Regions from separate parts of the Streptomyces sp. NPDC104313 genome, predicted to be linked through region 3. Evidence: riboswitches for the same ligand, from Rfam matches in the RefSeq annotation. Region 3 holds a riboswitch; each other region holds the start of a gene.

Region 1 (4,101 bases), on a different contig from region 3:
ACGCTAATCCCGGTGCCGGGAAAAGAATCGCCATGACCACTATTGCCCTGATGTGACGTTCAACCGGTCATGGTTGATCACCAATACATCCACATATCAGGGCAATGCGATTCATCTCGGAGAAAGCGCGCAAGGAAGGCTTGCCTCACTGAAAGGTAAAACCCCGGCCGTGGCTAGTCTCCGGAACCATGGACGTACTCATCAATGTCTTCGTCGCCCTGCACATCATCGGCATCGCCTCCCTGCTGGGCGGTTTCCTGACGCAGATGAAGGCCATGGGAGCGGGCACCGCGCGCTTCATCCCCGCCATGCTGCACGGCGCGCTGACCATGCTCGTCACCGGCATCGCCCTGGTCGGACTCAATCAGGCCGACGGCCAGACCGTGAACAACGTCAAGATCGGGATCAAGCTCGCGCTGCTGGTCGTGATCCTCGCCCTCGTCTACGTCAAGCGGGACGAAGAGACGGTGGACAAGGGCGCGTTCGCCGCGGTCGGTGGACTGACGGCCGCCAACATCTTCATCGCCACGGTCTGGACCTGAGTCCGCGCGGGGTGCGCCCGCTCCGGGCGGTGCGCCCGCTCTAGGCGGTGCGCCCGCTCTAGGCGGGGCGTACGCTCCGGGCGGTGCGCCCGTTCTAGGCGGGGCGTACGCTCCCGTGGATCGGCATGTAGTAGATCGACTCCTCGCGCACGTTCGCACCCGGCTTCGGGGCGTGGATCATCATCCCGTCGCCCTTGTATATGCCGACGTGGCTGATGTCGTCGTAGAAGAAGACCAGGTCTCCGGGGAGCAGGTCGGACGTGGCGACCCGGGTCCCGACCTCGACCTGGTCCCAGGTCGTCCGGGGCAGGGTCACGCCTGCCTCCCGCCAGGCCGCCTGCGTCAGCCCCGAGCAGTCGTAACTGGAGGGGCCCGACGCGCCCCACACGTACGGCTTCCCGATCTGGGCGCGGGCGAAGGCCAGCACCTTCTCCGCCTTGGCGGCGTAGCCGCTGTCCGTACCGGTGCCGGAGCCCGGCTCCGTGCCCGTGCCGGAACCGGAGCCCGTGCCCGAACCGCCGCCGGACTCCTTCGCCGTCTCCTCGCGGGCCTTCTCCCCGGCCTCGGCCCTCTCCTTCGCCTCGGCGGCCTGCCGGGCGGCCAGCTTCGCCGCCTTCTCCTCCGCCTCGGCCTCCTTCTCGCGCTCCAGCTCCGCCAGCCGCGCCTTCTCCTCGGCGGTCAGCCTCGACAGCAGGCCCCGGGCCTCCGTGAGCCTGGTCTGCACGCCCTTCTTGCTGGAGGCGAGCGTGGCCTGCGTCTCCGTGAGGGCCTCCAGGCTCTTCACCGCCTCCGCGCGCTTCTTCGCCGCCGAGGCCTGCTGCGTACGGACCTCGGTGACGGCCTTCAGCTGCCGCTCCGTGGCCCGGTCCATCAGCCGGCTCTGGTCGAAGTACCCCTGCGGGTCGTCCGCCAGGAAGAACGTCGCGGTGGGCGTGATGCCGCCGCTGCGGTACTGGGCCGTCGCGTAGGAGCCCAGCGCCCTGCGCGCCTCGTTGATCTTCTCGGTCCGCTTCGCCACGTCGGAGAGCAGTGTGTCGACCTTCGTCCGCTGGGACGCGGAGGTGGCCTTGGCCCGGTTGTACTCCTGGGTCGCGGCGCCCGCCTGCCGGTACAGGGCGTCGACCTTCTTCCGGACTTCCTCGATGGCGGGCTTCGGCTCCGCGGGAGCCGCCGTGGCGCTCTGCGTGGAGAGCAGCGTCACGGAGGCCAGCGCGGCCGTCGTCAGCCCGACGGCGGGGGCGGTGGTGCGCACCTTCGTGCGCGGCTTGCGATGCGATGCCAAGGCCTGCGTCTCCTTCCGTGGACCGCCTACCGGGTCAGCTGTCGGGTTCGGACGGAACGGAAGGCTGTCCTACGGTCCGGATGCGAGGGCACGGACCGATTCACCCCGGTGCTGTGTGTGGGTCCCCGGTTCCGAACTGCCAGGGAGGCAGCACGGATTCGGCGGAAGTGCCCGTCGGGCGTGGTTCGCTCCAGGGAGGTACGGGTCACTTGACCGAGCACGCTAGCCAACCGGCCCCGCCGCTGGGAAGGACGATGAGCGATATGCCCGATACATTTTCGTGACCTTTCCGGCTCGGGGGTCCGGCACCCACCCCCGAGGGCTCCGGCACTCCCTCCGACCGGGCACTCCTTCACGGAACGTCGCCGCCCGTTCTCGGTGCGTGTCCGGCGGGTCCGGCGGGTGTCCGGTGGATGTCCGGTGCGGGCGTGTCGGAGGCCGGTACGGAGAGCCCGTTCTCGGCTTCGGCGGAAGGTTGTCAGTCCGGCCGCCTAGACTCGGGAGGCGATGAGCAGCCTCTTTGACGACAGTTTCCTGACAGGCCTCCAGCCCGCGGAGGACGGCCCCCCGCCGCCGCCCGAGGGCCACGCGCCCGAAGCGGTGCCGGAGGGACTCTTCGAGGGCGTCTACGACGCGCCCCCGCCGCCCCGGGACGGGTACTACCGGGACGGTCACCCGCGCCCGGTGATCGACTCCGCCGCGCTGCTCGACGGGCTGAACACCGAGCAGCGCGCCGCCGTCGTGCACGCCGGGTCCCCGCTGCTCATCGTCGCCGGGGCCGGTTCCGGCAAGACCCGGGTCCTCACCCATCGCATCGCGCATCTGCTGGCCGAGCGCGGGACGCACCCCGGGCAGATCCTCGCGATCACCTTCACCAACAAGGCCGCGGGCGAGATGAAGGAGCGCGTCGAGCAGCTCGTCGGCCCGCGCGCCCACGCCATGTGGGTCATGACCTTCCACAGTGCGTGCGTGCGCATCCTGCGCCGCGAGTCCAAGAAGCTCGGTTTCACCTCGTCGTTCTCGATCTACGACGCCGCCGACTCCAAGCGCCTGATGGCTCTGGTCTGCCGCGACCTGGACCTGGACCCCAAGCGCTATCCGCCGAAGTCCTTCACCGCCAAGGTCTCCAACCTCAAGAACGAGCTCATCGACGAGGAGACCTTCGCCGGACAGGCGGCGGACGGCTTCGAGAAGACGCTGGCCCAGGCGTACGCGCTCTACCAGGCCCGCCTGCGCGAGGCCAACGCCCTGGACTTCGACGACATCATCATGACGACGGTCCACCTGCTCCAGGCCTTCCCGGACGTCGCCGAGCACTATCGTCGCCGTTTCCGTCACGTCCTGGTCGACGAGTACCAGGACACCAACCACGCCCAGTACACGCTGGTCCGTGAGCTGGTCGGCCCGGCCGGAGAGGCAGACGCCCCCGCCGAGCTCTGCGTGGTGGGAGACGCGGACCAGTCGATCTACGCCTTCCGGGGCGCGACCATCCGCAACATCCTCCAGTTCGAGGAGGACTACCCGAGCGCGACGACGATCCTGCTGGAGCAGAACTACCGCTCCACGCAGACGATCCTCTCCGCCGCCAACGCCGTCATCGAGCGCAACGAGAGCCGCCGCCCCAAGAACCTCTGGACCAACGCCGGCAGCGGCGCCCGCATCACCGGCTATGTCTCCGACACCGAGCACGACGAGGCACAGTTCGTCGCCGACGAGATCGACCGGCTCACCGACGCGGGCGACGCCAAGGCGGGCGACGTCGCCGTCTTCTACCGGACCAACGCCCAGTCCCGTGTCTTCGAAGAGATCTTCATCCGCGTCGGCCTGCCCTACAAGGTCGTCGGCGGCGTGCGCTTCTACGAGCGCAAGGAGGTCCGGGACGTCCTGGCCTATCTCCGGGTCCTCGCCAACCCCGAGGACACCGTCCCGCTGCGCCGCATCCTCAACGTCCCCAAGCGTGGCATCGGCGACCGCGCGGAAGCCATGATCGACGCCCTGTCGATGCGCGAGAAGATCTCCTTCCCGCAGGCACTGCGCCGCGTCGACGAGGCGTACGGCATGGCCGCCCGCTCGTCCAACGCCGTCAAGCGCTTCAACACGCTGATGGAGGAGCTGCGCACGATCGTCGAGTCCGGCGCCGGACCCGCCGTCGTGCTGGAAGCGGTCCTGGAGCGTACGGGCTATCTCGCCGAGCTCCAGGCCTCCACCGACCCGCAGGACGAGACCCGCATCGAGAACCTCCAGGAACTGGCCGCCGTCGCCCTCGAATTCGAGCAG
Region 2 (4,101 bases), on a different contig from region 3:
ACGGCGAGATTGGCGTAGCGGAAGTCCCCGTGCGGGGAGTCCTCGGAGCCGGCCACCGCGTCGGGGGCCGGGAGCCGGTCGGCGAGGAGCACCGCGAAGCGGTCCGCCCAGCCGAGATATGTCCCGGCGGGGCCGGGGTCGCCGACGCCCTCCGTGAAACTGTCGCCGATCGCCGCGTACGACCCGATGGTGTGCTGCTGGGTGTTTCTCGAATCGTCTGCCACAAGCGTTTATCCTGCATCGTGCGATGTGACCTACGCGACCGTAATACGGGGTTGACTGGTGGTGAGATAGACCACCTGGTCAGTTTGGGTAAAGCCGGAATAAGTCGAGGGGCGGTGCGCCGCCGCGCACCGCCCCTCGATCACTTCTCGCCGGGCCCGGTCAGACCGAGACGCCGTGCTGACGCAGGTACGCGATCGGGTCGACGTCCGAGCCGTAGCCCGGGCCGGTGCGGACCTCGAAGTGCAGGTGCGGGCCGGTGGAGTTGCCGGTGGAGCCGGAGAGGCCGATCTGCTGGCCGCCGGTGACGGTCTGGCCGACGGAGACGCTGAGCGAGGACTGGTGGGCGTACTGGGAGTACATGCCGTCCTCGTGCTGGATGACGACCTCGTTGCCGTAGGAGCCGCTGTTGCCGGCCGAGACCACGGTGCCCGGGCCGATGGCGAGCACGGGGGTGCCGGAGGCTGCCTGGAAGTCCGAGCCGGTGTGGTAGCCGCTGGACCAGCTGGCGCCGGAAGCCCGGTACTGGGTGGTGACGTTGGCGCCTGCCAGCGGGGCGGACCAGCCGGAGCCGGTGGCCTCGGAGGAGCCGGTCCGCGCCGAGCTGCCGGAGTCGTCGGCGGAGACGGTGTCCGCCTTCGGGGCCTCCTTCGGCGCGGCCTTCGGGGCCGGTTCGGCCTGCTTCGGGGCGGCCTTCGGAGCCGCGGACTTCTCGGCCGGGGCGGAGCCCTTGGCGCCGAGGGTCAGCTTCATGCCCGGGTGGATCAGGCCGGGGTTCTCGCCGACGGTGGAGCGGTTGTCCTGGTACAGCTTCTCCCACCCGCCCTTGAGCTGGTGCTCGGCCGCGATCTTCGCCAGGTAGTCGCCGGATACGACGGCGTACGTCTTCGGGGTGGCCTTCGACGCTGCGGGGGCGGTGGCCGGCGCGGTGTGCGCGGCGGCGACCGAGGCGGCGGGCTTCGAGGCCGGGGCGGCCTGGTCCGCGGCGTTCGCGACGGTGGCGCCGATGAACGGAAGGGCGAGTACGGCCCCGCCGGTCCCTGCGGCGAGTACGCCGCGGGAGATCGGGCCGGACTTCGGACGACGGTGCTTACCCTGTGCGGGCATGGGGAAGTTCCTCTCCGGCGCCTGCGAGGTGAGCTGTCGGGTTCGGGCTGGAGATGCCCGGTCGCGTTGCCACGACTTCACCCCGAGCCGGTCCGGATCGCTCCGGATCGGCGGCTTACCTGGTTCCCCCGCTCCTGCCACGTGTGAGTGGGTGGGTGCGAATTCCGGGCGGCGGCAGGATTAGGCGGTCCGTCCGGATTGCGGCGACCGTAAACGAGTCAGGACGAGCGGAACAAGCCGTCGGTTGCGCATCGGAATCATCGGTTCGATATCGCTCCGGTTTTCCCGTCACCCTCCGTGGATTACGGATCTTGGGTTTCCGTGCGGGCAACGGGAATACTCCGGGGCACTCTCACCACGGACCGTCACGGGTATGATCCCGCTCACCCCTCAAATCTCATCTCCCCCATTAGCGGGGCATGTTCTACGAAACGCACCAATACGGACACCTGGCTCGCTTCGCTCCTGACGCCGGGTCAGCCCGGCCGTCCCGACACCTCACCAGGGTGCGCGGCCGTGCTGATTTTCCGTCTGATCGATGTCGTATCGTCACAGGAGCGCCTCTCGCCGGCGAGGGGCGCCGACGCCAGAGATCCCAGGAGCCACCGTGACGCAGCAGGTGCCGCAGGTCCCGCCGACAGAGACCGTGCTGAGCGGAGTCCGCAACTTCCGCGACGTGGGCGGGCTCCCCACCGCGGACGGGCGGCGCACCGCCTTCGGGCGGCTCTACCGAAGTGGCCACCTGGCGCACGCCACCGCCGAGGACGCGGTCTTTCTCGGCGGGCTCGGACTGCACACGATCTTCGACTTCCGCCACTCCACCGACCACCGGCTCGACGGTTACGACATCGAGCTGGCCGGTGTCCGCAATGTCAGCATTCCACTCTCGGACCCGGCCGACGGCGCGGAGTTCTGGCGACTGGTGCGCGACGGGAACATCGAGCAGCTGCGCTCGGTCCTCGCGAACGGCAAGGGCGCCGACCGCATGATCCGGATGTACCGCGCGACGATCGAGGACCGCACCGCCGAGCACAGCCGGGTGCTGCACTCCCTGGCCGAGGACAGCGTCCCCGCCCTGATGCACTGCGCGGCGGGCAAGGACCGGGCCGGTCTCTCGATCGCGGTCGCCCTGCTGGCGGTCGGCGTCGAGCCGGAGGCGATCGAGGAGGACTACCTCAAGTCCGACGACCTCCACCGCCGCTACGCCGTGAAGCGCTCCGACGCCCCCGGGACCGGCATGCCGCCGGAGGTGATGGAGCTGCTGGACCCGCTCTTCGGGGCGCGGCCCGCCTACCTCGCGGCGGCCTTCACCGCCATCGAGGAGAACTGGGGAACGACGGACCGCTACCTGGCGCGGGGGCTGAAGGTATCCCCCGAGACCCGGGAGCGGCTGCGCGAACGCCTGCTCGAGGAGGGCTGACCCGGACGGGCCCTCACTTGCCTGCGGCCACCACGAAGAGCAGGTAGAGGAAGCCCGCGATGATGTGGCCCGCCACCAGATAGGCGAAGAGCCGGATGACGACGCCGCGCGGCATCCGCTTCTCCTGCGGGTCCTCGTTCGCGCGGCGGCCGGGGCCCAGCGGGTCGTAGTGTTCGGAATCTGACATGACGGTCCTCTCTGTCGGCCTCGCGGCCGGTGGAGCGAAGGAGGGAGCCGGCCGGGTCGGCCGGTCAGCGCGCGTGGAGGGCGTTGCCGAGGCACAGCTCGGCGGCGGGACTCTGCAGCAAGGTGTGGACGAAGAGCAGCTCCGTGCCGCAGCGGTCCACAGCCGCGATCCGGTGCGGGGTGAGCGAGTCGAAGTGGGCGCTGTCGCCGGGTTCGAGGTCGTGGACGGTGTCGCCGAGCGCGATCCGCAGCCGCCCTTCCAGGACGTACAGCCACTCCTCGCCGGGATGGACCCGGACCAGGTCGCCCTGGGCCCCGTACGGAACGCGCACCCGCAGCGCCTGCATCGCGCGGCCGGAGCCGCCCGCCTGCCGGTACATCCAGCCGTCGGCCTCCGCCCCGTCGAAGCCGCCGCCGCGCACGATCGCGTCACGTTCGGGCGGCTGCTCGCCGAGCAGCTCGGAGACCGTCGTACCGTAGATACGGGCGAGGCCCAGCAGCATCGGCAGCGAGGGCTGCCTGCGGCCGGTCTCCAGCCGGGAGAGATGGGCCGGGGAGAGTCCGGCCCGGCCGGCGGCGGTCTCCAGGGTGAGGCCGCGGTCGCGGCGCAGGTCGCGCAGTCGGGGTGCGACGCCGGGGAGCTCGTCCGGCACCCCTTCGTCCAGAGGGTTCATGTCTCCATTGGGCCAGGATCTTTCCTCTGAGGCAAATAACTTACCTCAGAGGCAATTCTCGGCTCCCCGGCCGGTCAGCGGTTGGCCACGGCCTGCTTGACCAGCGTCCGGCCGAAGTCCCACATCAGTCCGCCGCCGCTGTGCGCGTCGTCCATGACGGACGTGAAGGCCGCCACGAAGCGGTCCACCTCCTCCTCCCCGATGACCAGCGGCGGAATCAGTTTGATCACTTCCAGGTGGTCGCCGGAGACCTGTGTGAGGATCCGGTGCTTCTGGAGCAGCGGCACCACGACCATCTGGGCGAAGAGGCCCTTGCGGGCCGCCTGGAGCATGGTCCAGCGGCTGCGGAGCTTGAGCGAGGCCGGCCGGCCGAACTCGATGCCGATCATCAGCCCCCGCCCACGGACCTCGTGCAGCAGCTCGTAGCGGTCCACCAGGGCCGCCAGCCGCTCGCGCAGCAGGTCACCGGTGCGCCGGGCGTTCGCGACGGTC
Region 3 (4,101 bases):
CGGCAACGGGACCTACGCGCTCCTGTGCCACCCCGAGCAGCGCGCCCGGCTGGAGGCCTCCCTGGCGGCGGGGGAGGACGAACTGCTGGCCACCGGCATCGAGGAGCTGCTCCGGTTCGACGGGCCGGTCGAGATGGCGACCTGGCGGTACGCCACCGAGGCGCTGACCCTGGGCGGCGAGGAGATCGCCGCCGGGGACCCCGTACTGGTGGTGCTGGCGGCGGCCGACCGTGACCCGGAGCGGTTCACGGATCCGGACACCCTGGACCTTGCACGGCGTGACAATCAGCACCTCGGATACGGGCACGGCATCCACTACTGCCTGGGTGCGCCGCTGGCCCGGCTGGAGGGTCAGATCGCGCTGGCCACGCTGTTGAGGCGCCTTCCTGACCTGCGACTTGCGGGAGAACCTGGGGATTTGCGCTGGCGCGGCGGGCTCATCATGCGTGGGCTGCGCACCCTTCCTGTCGCGTTCGAACCGGGAAGCCGATCCGATGGAAGTGACACAGCGTCAACTCTGTGACTTTTACGTGATCTGCGCTGCATCGACTTGTGACATACGTTCGAGTCCCGCTAGGTTCACGTTTCGACGCGTCGGCCGCACCTTGCTCACGCGTCACTTGTGCGCCGAAGCAGGCACGAAGACCGCTGCGCGGCGCTCAGGCCACTCGCTTGTCAGTCGCACGGAAGGCATACCCATGGGCTCCGCGAACGGCAGACACCGCCGCCCTCGTCAGGCACCCGCCATCATCGTCGCCGCAGGGGTGACGGGATCGGCCATCGCCATCCCGCTGCTCGGCGCCGGCGGTGCGCACGCGGCCGAGGCCACCACCTGGGACCGGGTGGCGGAGTGCGAGAGCGGCGGCATGTGGAGCGCCGATCTCGGCAACGCCCATTACGGCGGGCTCCAGTTCACGCAGGAGACCTGGTCGGCGTACGGCGGCACCGCCTTCGCGCCCCGGGCCGACCTCGCCAGCCGTTCGCAGCAGATCTCCGTCGCCGAGAAGGTCCTGGACGACCAGGGCCCGAAGGCGTGGCCCAGCTGTGCGGTGATCTCCGGCCTCGCGGTGGACGGCAGTCTGCCCGGCGTCGACCCGGGCACCTCGCCGTCCACGGACCCGTCCACGGACCCGTCCGCCGATCCCTCGGCGGACCCGACGGCCACCCCGACCGACGAAGCGGATACGACCGGCGAATCCGGCAAGGGTGGTAAGTCCGGAGAAGCCGATGGATCCGGCAAGGGCGGGAAGGGCGACGAGGCGGGCAGTGGCGGTGGTGGTGCGGAGAAGGGGAGTGGGGCCCCCGACTCCTCGGTGACGCCCTCCGCCCCGCCGGTCTCCGACGCCCCCGATGCCTCGAACCCGTCCACGGCGCCCGACGCCTCTACGGGCGAGGACGGCGAGGGGGGTAAGCACCGGGGCGCCCCCGCGCCCGAGGAGGCCGGCGCGGGCCAGGAGGACGGCCCCCGCGAGTCCGGCCGGCACGCCTCGCGCGGCGACGGCGACGCGCGGGACGGCGGCGCGGCGACCGCCGACGGGTACACGGTGCGGCCCGGGGACAACCTCTGGGCGATCGCCGACGCCCAGGAGCTCCCCGGCGGCTGGACCGGTCTGTACGAGACGAACAAAGACCTCCTGGGCCCCGACCCGGACCTGATCCTGCCCGGCCAGAACCTGGACCTCGGCCTGGACCAGGGCGCGGGCAAGGCCGCGGGCAAGGGCGCGGACCAGGCCGCGCCGGCGGGCGCCGAGGTGCCCGCCGGCGACTGATCGAATGCGGGGGAACACCTCGAAAATCGGGGCAGTTAAGAGGCCTATGTCCGCTTTTGCGTAAGTGAGACATGGATCTCTTTGCCTCAACTGGCGTATTCCGTCAGGCCGGTCCGGCTGTATCGCCCCCCACCTGCGGAAACGGCCCGCAGGTCGCCGTGAGTTCGAGTCGATTGCCCCCTATGTCCATCTTTGAATGTCGGGGTTCCCTGTGTTTACGGTCGGAGCCGCTCGCACCGCGGGCCCCGTCGACCGTCACGCCGAATCCTGCCGTCGGTCGAAGGGAACAGACGCGTAAGCGCCGTAGGCAGGAGCGGGGGACCCAGGTAGGCCGCCGGGTCCGGACGCCTCGTCGAACCGACGGGGATGTACGGGACCGGCTAGGGGTGAAGTCGCGAGCAGTACCACGCGACCGGGCAACTCATCAGCCCGAACCCGACAGCTCACCTCGTAGGCGTCGGTGAGGAGATTCGTTCCATGCTGCTGAACAGCAAGGGCAAGCACCGCCGCCCGTCCAAGGCCACCCGTATCGCCACCCTCGCGGGTGTCACCAGTGCCGCCGTCGCCGTCCCGCTGCTGGGTGCGACCAGCGCTTCCGCCGCCTCCGTCGAGACCTGGGACGCCGTCGCCCAGTGCGAGTCCGGCGGCAACTGGTCCATCAACACCGGCAACGGCTACTACGGCGGACTGCAGTTCTCGCAGTCCAGCTGGGCCGCCGCCGGCGGTACGCAGTACGCCTCGCGCGCCGACCTGGCCTCCAAGGACCAGCAGATCGCCACCGCCGAGAAGCTTCTCGACATCCAGGGCCCGGGTGCCTGGGCCTGCGCCGGCGCCGGCGGCCTCACCAACGACGGTGTGGACCCGGGCGTGAACACCGGCTCCGGCTCCGGCGAGAGCAAGCCCGCGCAGGCGCAGCCCGAGCGGCAGGCCGAGCAGCCCACCACGCGCTCCGAGCAGCGCACCGCTCCGCAGGCCGAGAGCAAGAAGACCGTCACCACCCCGACCGGCGAGAAGGTCCAGAAGGGCGACGGCGAGTACAAGGTCGAGGCCGGCGACACCCTGAGCAGCATCGCCCAGGCGGAAGACGTCAAGGGTGGCTGGAGCAAGCTCTTCGACCTCAACGGCGACATCGTCAAGGACGCGGACCTGATCTTCCCGGGTCAGCAGCTCCACCTGAAGTAACCCGCCGTCTCTCCTCTCCGGGGGAGAAGCGTCCGGCGGCACTTCTCCCCGCACGGCTTCCCGGCCCGGCGCGCCCGTCCCCCCGGCGCGCCGGGCCGGGTTCTTCGTGAGAGGCGGGCGCCGACGGGCCCGCGTTCGTTCACCTCTTGTTGTTACCGGTCGGTAGATTTCTAGAGTTTTGTCCCGTGATGCAGGTCCCTGGGTTCTTTTTCGTCCCAGGAGGCGGGCGGTCGGCCGGCCGACGGGGCCGGGCCCGATAGGCTCGTGTCGCAAGGCCGCAGTGACCCTGCACAACCAGTGTCAGATCCCAGAAGGAGATGCCTCGTGCCGTCCATCGACGTCGTCGTAGCCAGGGAAATCCTCGACTCCCGGGGCAACCCCACGGTCGAGGTCGAGGTTGGCCTCGACGACGGCAGCACGGGCCGTGCTGCCGTTCCGTCCGGCGCCTCCACCGGCGCGTTCGAGGCTGTTGAGCTTCGCGACGGTGACCCCAACCGCTACCAGGGCAAGGGCGTCGAGAAGGCCGTCCTCGCCGTCATCGAGCAGATCGGCCCGGAGCTCGTCGGGTACGACGCCACCGAGCAGCGCCTCATCGACCAGGCGATGTTCGACCTGGACGCCACCGAGAACAAGGCCTCGCTCGGCGCGAACGCCATCCTCGGCGTCTCGCTGGCCGTCGCGCACGCCGCCTCCGAGGCGTCCGACCTGCCGCTCTTCCGCTACCTCGGCGGCCCGAACGCGCACCTGCTGCCCGTTCCGATGATGAACATCCTGAACGGCGGCTCGCACGCCGACTCCAACGTGGACATCCAGGAGTTCATGATCGCGCCGATCGGCGCGGAGTCCTTCTCCGAGGCCCTGCGCTGGGGCGCGGAGATCTACCACACGCTCAAGAAGGTCCTCAAGACCAAGGGCCTGTCCACCGGACTCGGCGACGAGGGCGGCTTCGCCCCGAACCTGGAGTCCAACCGCGCCGCCCTGGACCTCATCGTCGAGGCCATCAAGGAGGCCGGCTACGTCCCGGGCCGTGACGTGGCGCTCGCGCTCGACGTCGCCGCGTCCGAGTTCTACAAGGACGGCGTCTACGAGTTCGAGGGCAAGTCCCGCTCGGCCGCCGAGATGACCGAGTACTACGAGGAGCTCGTCTCCG
Region 4 (4,101 bases), on a different contig from region 3:
AGGGCCGGCCGGCGTCCGACGGGCGGCGCACCGGGCGGCGCACCGGGCGGTTCGTCAGGCTGCTGCCCGCCCTGCTGATCCTCGGCGGGCTGGTGTTCGACCTGCTGGCTCCGCCCAGCTTCACCGCGGTCCCCCTGTTCGCCGCGGCCCCGCTGGTCGCCGCCCCGTTCTTCTCGCTGTCCCAGACGGTGCGCACCGGCATCGCCGCGGTCCTCTCCGTCACCGCGATGCGGCTCGCCGACGGGACGCCCACCCATGTGGTTCCGGTCATCGAGATGATCACCGTGCTCACGACCTCGGTGCTGGCCCTCGTCATCAACGGCGTCGTACGGCGCGGCAACGAGCAGCTGGCCTCGGCCCGGGTCATCGCGGAGACCGCCATGCGGGCCGTGCTGCCGACTCCGGCCGAGCGGATCGGCGGACTCCAGGTGGCCGCGCGGTACGAGGCGGCGCAGGCGGACGAGTTCGTGGGCGGCGACCTGTTCGCCGTCGCGGACACCCCGTACGGGGTGCGTCTGGTCGTCGGCGACGTACGCGGCAAGGGGCTGGACGCCGTCGGGGCGGTGGCGGTGATCATCGGGGCGTTCCGGGAGGCGGCCGAGCAGGAGCGTTCGCTGGAGGGCGTCGCCCAGCGGCTGGAGCGGGCGTTGGCACGGGAGGGGACGCGGCGGTACGGGCTGGACGCCATGGAGGGGTTCATCACTGCCGTGCTGGCCGAGATCCCGCCCGGTTCGGCCTCGTTGCGCCTCGTCAACCGCGGTCACCCCGAGCCGATCCTGCTGCATGTCGACGGCGCCCTGGAAGTGCTGGCGCCTTCGGTGCCCGCGCTGCCGCTGGGGATGGACCTGGAGGTGTGGCCGGACCGGTCCGACGAGTGGGCGATGCCCGCCGGGGCGACGCTCCTCGCCTTCACGGACGGCCTGTCCGAGGCCAGGGACCCGAACGGGGTCTTCTACGATCCGGCGGCCCGGCTGCTCGGCAGGATCTTCCCGGGCCCGGAGGAACTGCTGTCGGCGCTGACGGACGACGTACGGCTGCACACCGGCGGGCGGACCACGGACGACATGGCGCTCATCGCGGTCGGCCGGCCGGCGGAGGGGCAGCCCGTGCGCCGGACGACGGTGAAGATCGTGGGCCGGGACGGCGACACCGGGCGATGACGCAGGGCGGCGGCGGGGCGGCGACATCGGGCGATGACACGCTGTGTAGTCGAAGGGCGTCGCTCCGCATAACATTTGACACACCATCAGAAAAAGTAGTGCGGCTGAGGTGCGGTCAAGTCGTCCGATTCGGCCCGCTTGTTACCCGTACATCCCCACGATGTTCGTTAATGATCAACAGGAACAGCTTGGAATCGGGCCCGTCCGTCTATTAACGTTCGATAACGCAGCGCGGTCGCACAGCCGTCGTCAGAGACGGCACCGCGCGCGAGCGCCGAATTCCGCAAGGGAACCGGGGAACCACCTACATGGGGTGAATCGGGCGCCTGTGTCTCGTGAGAGACGGAGGGGCCCGTAGGAGACCTTCCTGCTCCGAACCCGTCAGCTAACCCGGTAGGCGAGAAGGAAGGAAAGGAGTGCGCCCACGTGGCGTCCAACAAGCCTGCCCCTGAGGCCCCGTCACCCTTCAGTGCCGACACCTTCGGTGGCGAGGAACGCACCTGGGAGGAATGGAACCCCACCGCGGAGTCCATCCGTCCCGTGCGCGGCAAACACCGTGTGGCCAAGCAGCGTGGTCTGGCCCGTAGCTCCACCGTCCTCGGGGTCGGTGTCATAGCGGCCGTCGGTGCGGGCGGCATGGCCACCGCGCAGGACAAGGCGCCGGTCTCCATCTCTCTTCCCGATTCCATCGCGGACAACCTCCCCGACGCCAAGTCCCTTCCCGGCGTCGGGTCTTTGATGTCCGACGAGGCGGAGCCCGCCCCGGTCGCCGCGTCCGCGCCGCTCACCACCGCCGGCCTCACCACCGCCGAGGCCGAGCAGGGCACCGACGCCGGCGAGGCGCTGCGCGCCCGGATCCTCCAGCAGGCCGAGCAGCAGCAGGCCAGCGCCGACGCCGAGGCCAGGGCCGCCGCCGAGAAGGCGGCGGCCGAGAGCGCCGCCGCCGAGGCCAAGCAGCAGCAGGACGAGGCCGAGGCCGATGCCGCCGCGAAGAAGAAGGCCGCGGAGAAGGAAGCGAAGAAGAAGAAGGAGGCCGAGCGGCTCGCCGAGCTCGCCGCCAGCTTCTCCCTCCCCACCTTCTCGTACACGATCACCTCGACCTACGGTCAGTCCGGCGCGCTCTGGTCCTCGGGCCAGCACACCGGTCTCGACTTCGCCGGCTCGGGCGGTGCGCCGCTCAAGGCCGTGCACAGCGGCACGATCACGTCGGCCGGCTACTCCGGTTCGTACGGCTACCGCACGGTCCTCGAACTCGAGGACGGCACGGAGATCTGGTACGCCCACCAGTCCTCGATCGAGGTCTCCGTCGGCCAGAAGGTCACCACCGGGCAGACCATCGGCCGCATGGGCGACAGCGGCAACGTCACCGGCGTCCACCTCCACATGGAGGTCCGCACCGCGGGCGGTTCCGCGATGGACCCGATGGCCTGGCTGAGCAGCAAGGGCCTGAACGTCTGATCCCCAGGTCCTGCGGCCGACCTCCTTCGTCGCCGCCCCGAAACCCCGGCAGCCCTGACGCACACCCCCCGACGTCAGGGCTGCCGGTCCGTCCCGGGGACGCGGTCGTCGGCCCCCGGCCGACCGGCGGCGAACTCGTGGTGCTCACCGAGGCGTCGGCCTGACGGAGCCGGACGCCGCCCCCGGCCGCTCATCCGCCGACTCTGCGGCTATGGCTACGGCTATGGCTACTTCGGAGGGCGTCGGTGGTCAGGCGGCGTGCTGCCGTGCGGAGGGGGCGGCGGGTAGGCGCCGGGGCCGTATCCGGGCGGGTGGCCGTGCGTCTGTCCGTATCCGTGTCCGGGCCCGTACCCGGGCCCGTACCCGTATCCGGGCGGATGCCCAGGGCCGTACCCGTACCCGTACCCGTACGGCGTCGGTACGGGGCGGCCGCGGTGGGCGCCCGGGCGGGCCGTCAGACGGGCCGCGTGCGCGAGGGCCGGGGCCGCGACCTCCCGGCGCTGCCAGAGGTGGTGCAGCAACTCCCGTTCCCGCGCGCCGAAGTCCGGGCCCACCGCGCCGTGGCGGGCGCGGCGGCGCAGACCCGCCAGGGAGGTCGCGAACGACTCGTACTCCGCGACCGCGCGGGCCGCCGCCCGGCCCCGCGTCCGGTCCGGCTGCCAGTGGCGGGCCAGGTCGCGGGCCATGCCCCGGGCCCGCATGGAGGAGAGCGCCGCCGGTTCGGCGGGGGTGAGCCAGCCCGCCGCCGCATAGGCGGGCAGCTCGGCCGCGAGCGTCCGCAGCTCCCGCTGGCGCCACCAGATCGCCAGCCAGGTCACCAGGCCGAACGCCGGGACCATGACGATGCCGTACACCGCGTAGAAGCCGTACGGGCCGAAGGCCGACGAGCCGTTCCACAGGGCGTGCAGACCCATCGACAGGAGCAGCCCCAGCAGCGGCAGGGCGATCCGGCGGACCCGGTGGCGGCGGGCACTGACGGCCGCGAAGCCGAAGCCGAGGCCCGTGAGCACCGTGAACAGGGGGTGCGCGAAGGGCGACATCACGATCCGCACGAAGAACGTCCCGGCCGTCACCGAGGCGAACCCGGAGCTGCCCAGCAACTGGTCCTCGCCGAAGGCGTTGCCCAGGTAGAGGATGTTCTCGGTGAACGCGAAGCCCGTCGCGGTGAAGCCGGCGACGACGATGCCGTCCACCACCCCGCTGAACTCCCGTCTGCGGAACAGGAAGATCAGCAGCACTGCCGCCGCTTTCGCGCTCTCCTCGACCACGGGGGCGATCACCGTCGCCCCCAGGGTGTCGGCGCTCGCCGGGTCGGCCGTCGCGGTGGTTATCCAGCGCGTCGCGAACGAGTTGGCGATGATCGCGACGAGCGCGGCTGCGCACGCGCCCCAGGCGAAGGAGAACAGCAGATTCCGCCAGGGACCCGGCTCGACCCGGTCCAGCCAGCGGAAGGCGGCCATCAGGAGCGGCACCGGAAGCACCG

Evidence for each region. A riboswitch is a leader RNA that binds a small molecule or an ion and turns the genes downstream of it on or off. The one in region 3 is predicted to bind cyclic di-AMP.
Region 1: another riboswitch for cyclic di-AMP. It lies ahead of ACZ60Q_RS31285 (C40 family peptidase); the one in region 3 lies ahead of ACZ60Q_RS26990 (transglycosylase family protein).
Region 2: another riboswitch for cyclic di-AMP. It lies ahead of ACZ60Q_RS31815 (M23 family metallopeptidase); the one in region 3 lies ahead of ACZ60Q_RS26990 (transglycosylase family protein).
Region 4: another riboswitch for cyclic di-AMP. It lies ahead of ACZ60Q_RS34010 (M23 family metallopeptidase); the one in region 3 lies ahead of ACZ60Q_RS26990 (transglycosylase family protein).

The regions. Positions count from the first base shown of each region.
Region 1 covers NZ_JBVJMW010000018.1:61,104-65,204, reverse strand. Annotated here, with positions in the region: gene ACZ60Q_RS31290 (hypothetical protein) at 189-542, shown strand; gene ACZ60Q_RS31285 (C40 family peptidase) at 637-1,824, opposite strand; cyclic di-AMP (ydaO/yuaA leader) riboswitch at 1,833-1,998, opposite strand; gene pcrA (DNA helicase PcrA) at 2,332-4,101, shown strand, end outside.
Region 2 covers NZ_JBVJMW010000019.1:34,907-39,007, forward strand. Annotated here, with positions in the region: gene ACZ60Q_RS31810 (SGNH/GDSL hydrolase family protein) at 1-224, opposite strand, end outside; gene ACZ60Q_RS31815 (M23 family metallopeptidase) at 385-1,329, opposite strand; cyclic di-AMP (ydaO/yuaA leader) riboswitch at 1,333-1,493, opposite strand; gene ACZ60Q_RS31820 (tyrosine-protein phosphatase) at 1,937-2,749, shown strand; gene ACZ60Q_RS31825 (DUF6126 family protein) at 2,763-2,936, opposite strand; gene ACZ60Q_RS31830 (helix-turn-helix domain-containing protein) at 3,001-3,609, opposite strand; gene ACZ60Q_RS31835 (aspartate aminotransferase family protein) at 3,684-4,101, opposite strand, start outside.
Region 3 covers NZ_JBVJMW010000013.1:88,696-92,796, forward strand. Annotated here, with positions in the region: gene ACZ60Q_RS26980 (cytochrome P450 family protein) at 1-523, shown strand, start outside; gene ACZ60Q_RS26985 (transglycosylase family protein) at 699-1,769, shown strand; cyclic di-AMP (ydaO/yuaA leader) riboswitch at 2,059-2,241, shown strand; gene ACZ60Q_RS26990 (transglycosylase family protein) at 2,247-2,951, shown strand; gene eno (phosphopyruvate hydratase) at 3,276-4,101, shown strand, end outside.
Region 4 covers NZ_JBVJMW010000023.1:63,226-67,326, forward strand. Annotated here, with positions in the region: gene ACZ60Q_RS34005 (PP2C family protein-serine/threonine phosphatase) at 1-1,160, shown strand, start outside; cyclic di-AMP (ydaO/yuaA leader) riboswitch at 1,423-1,575, shown strand; gene ACZ60Q_RS34010 (M23 family metallopeptidase) at 1,587-2,618, shown strand; gene ACZ60Q_RS34015 (PrsW family intramembrane metalloprotease) at 2,846-4,101, opposite strand, start outside.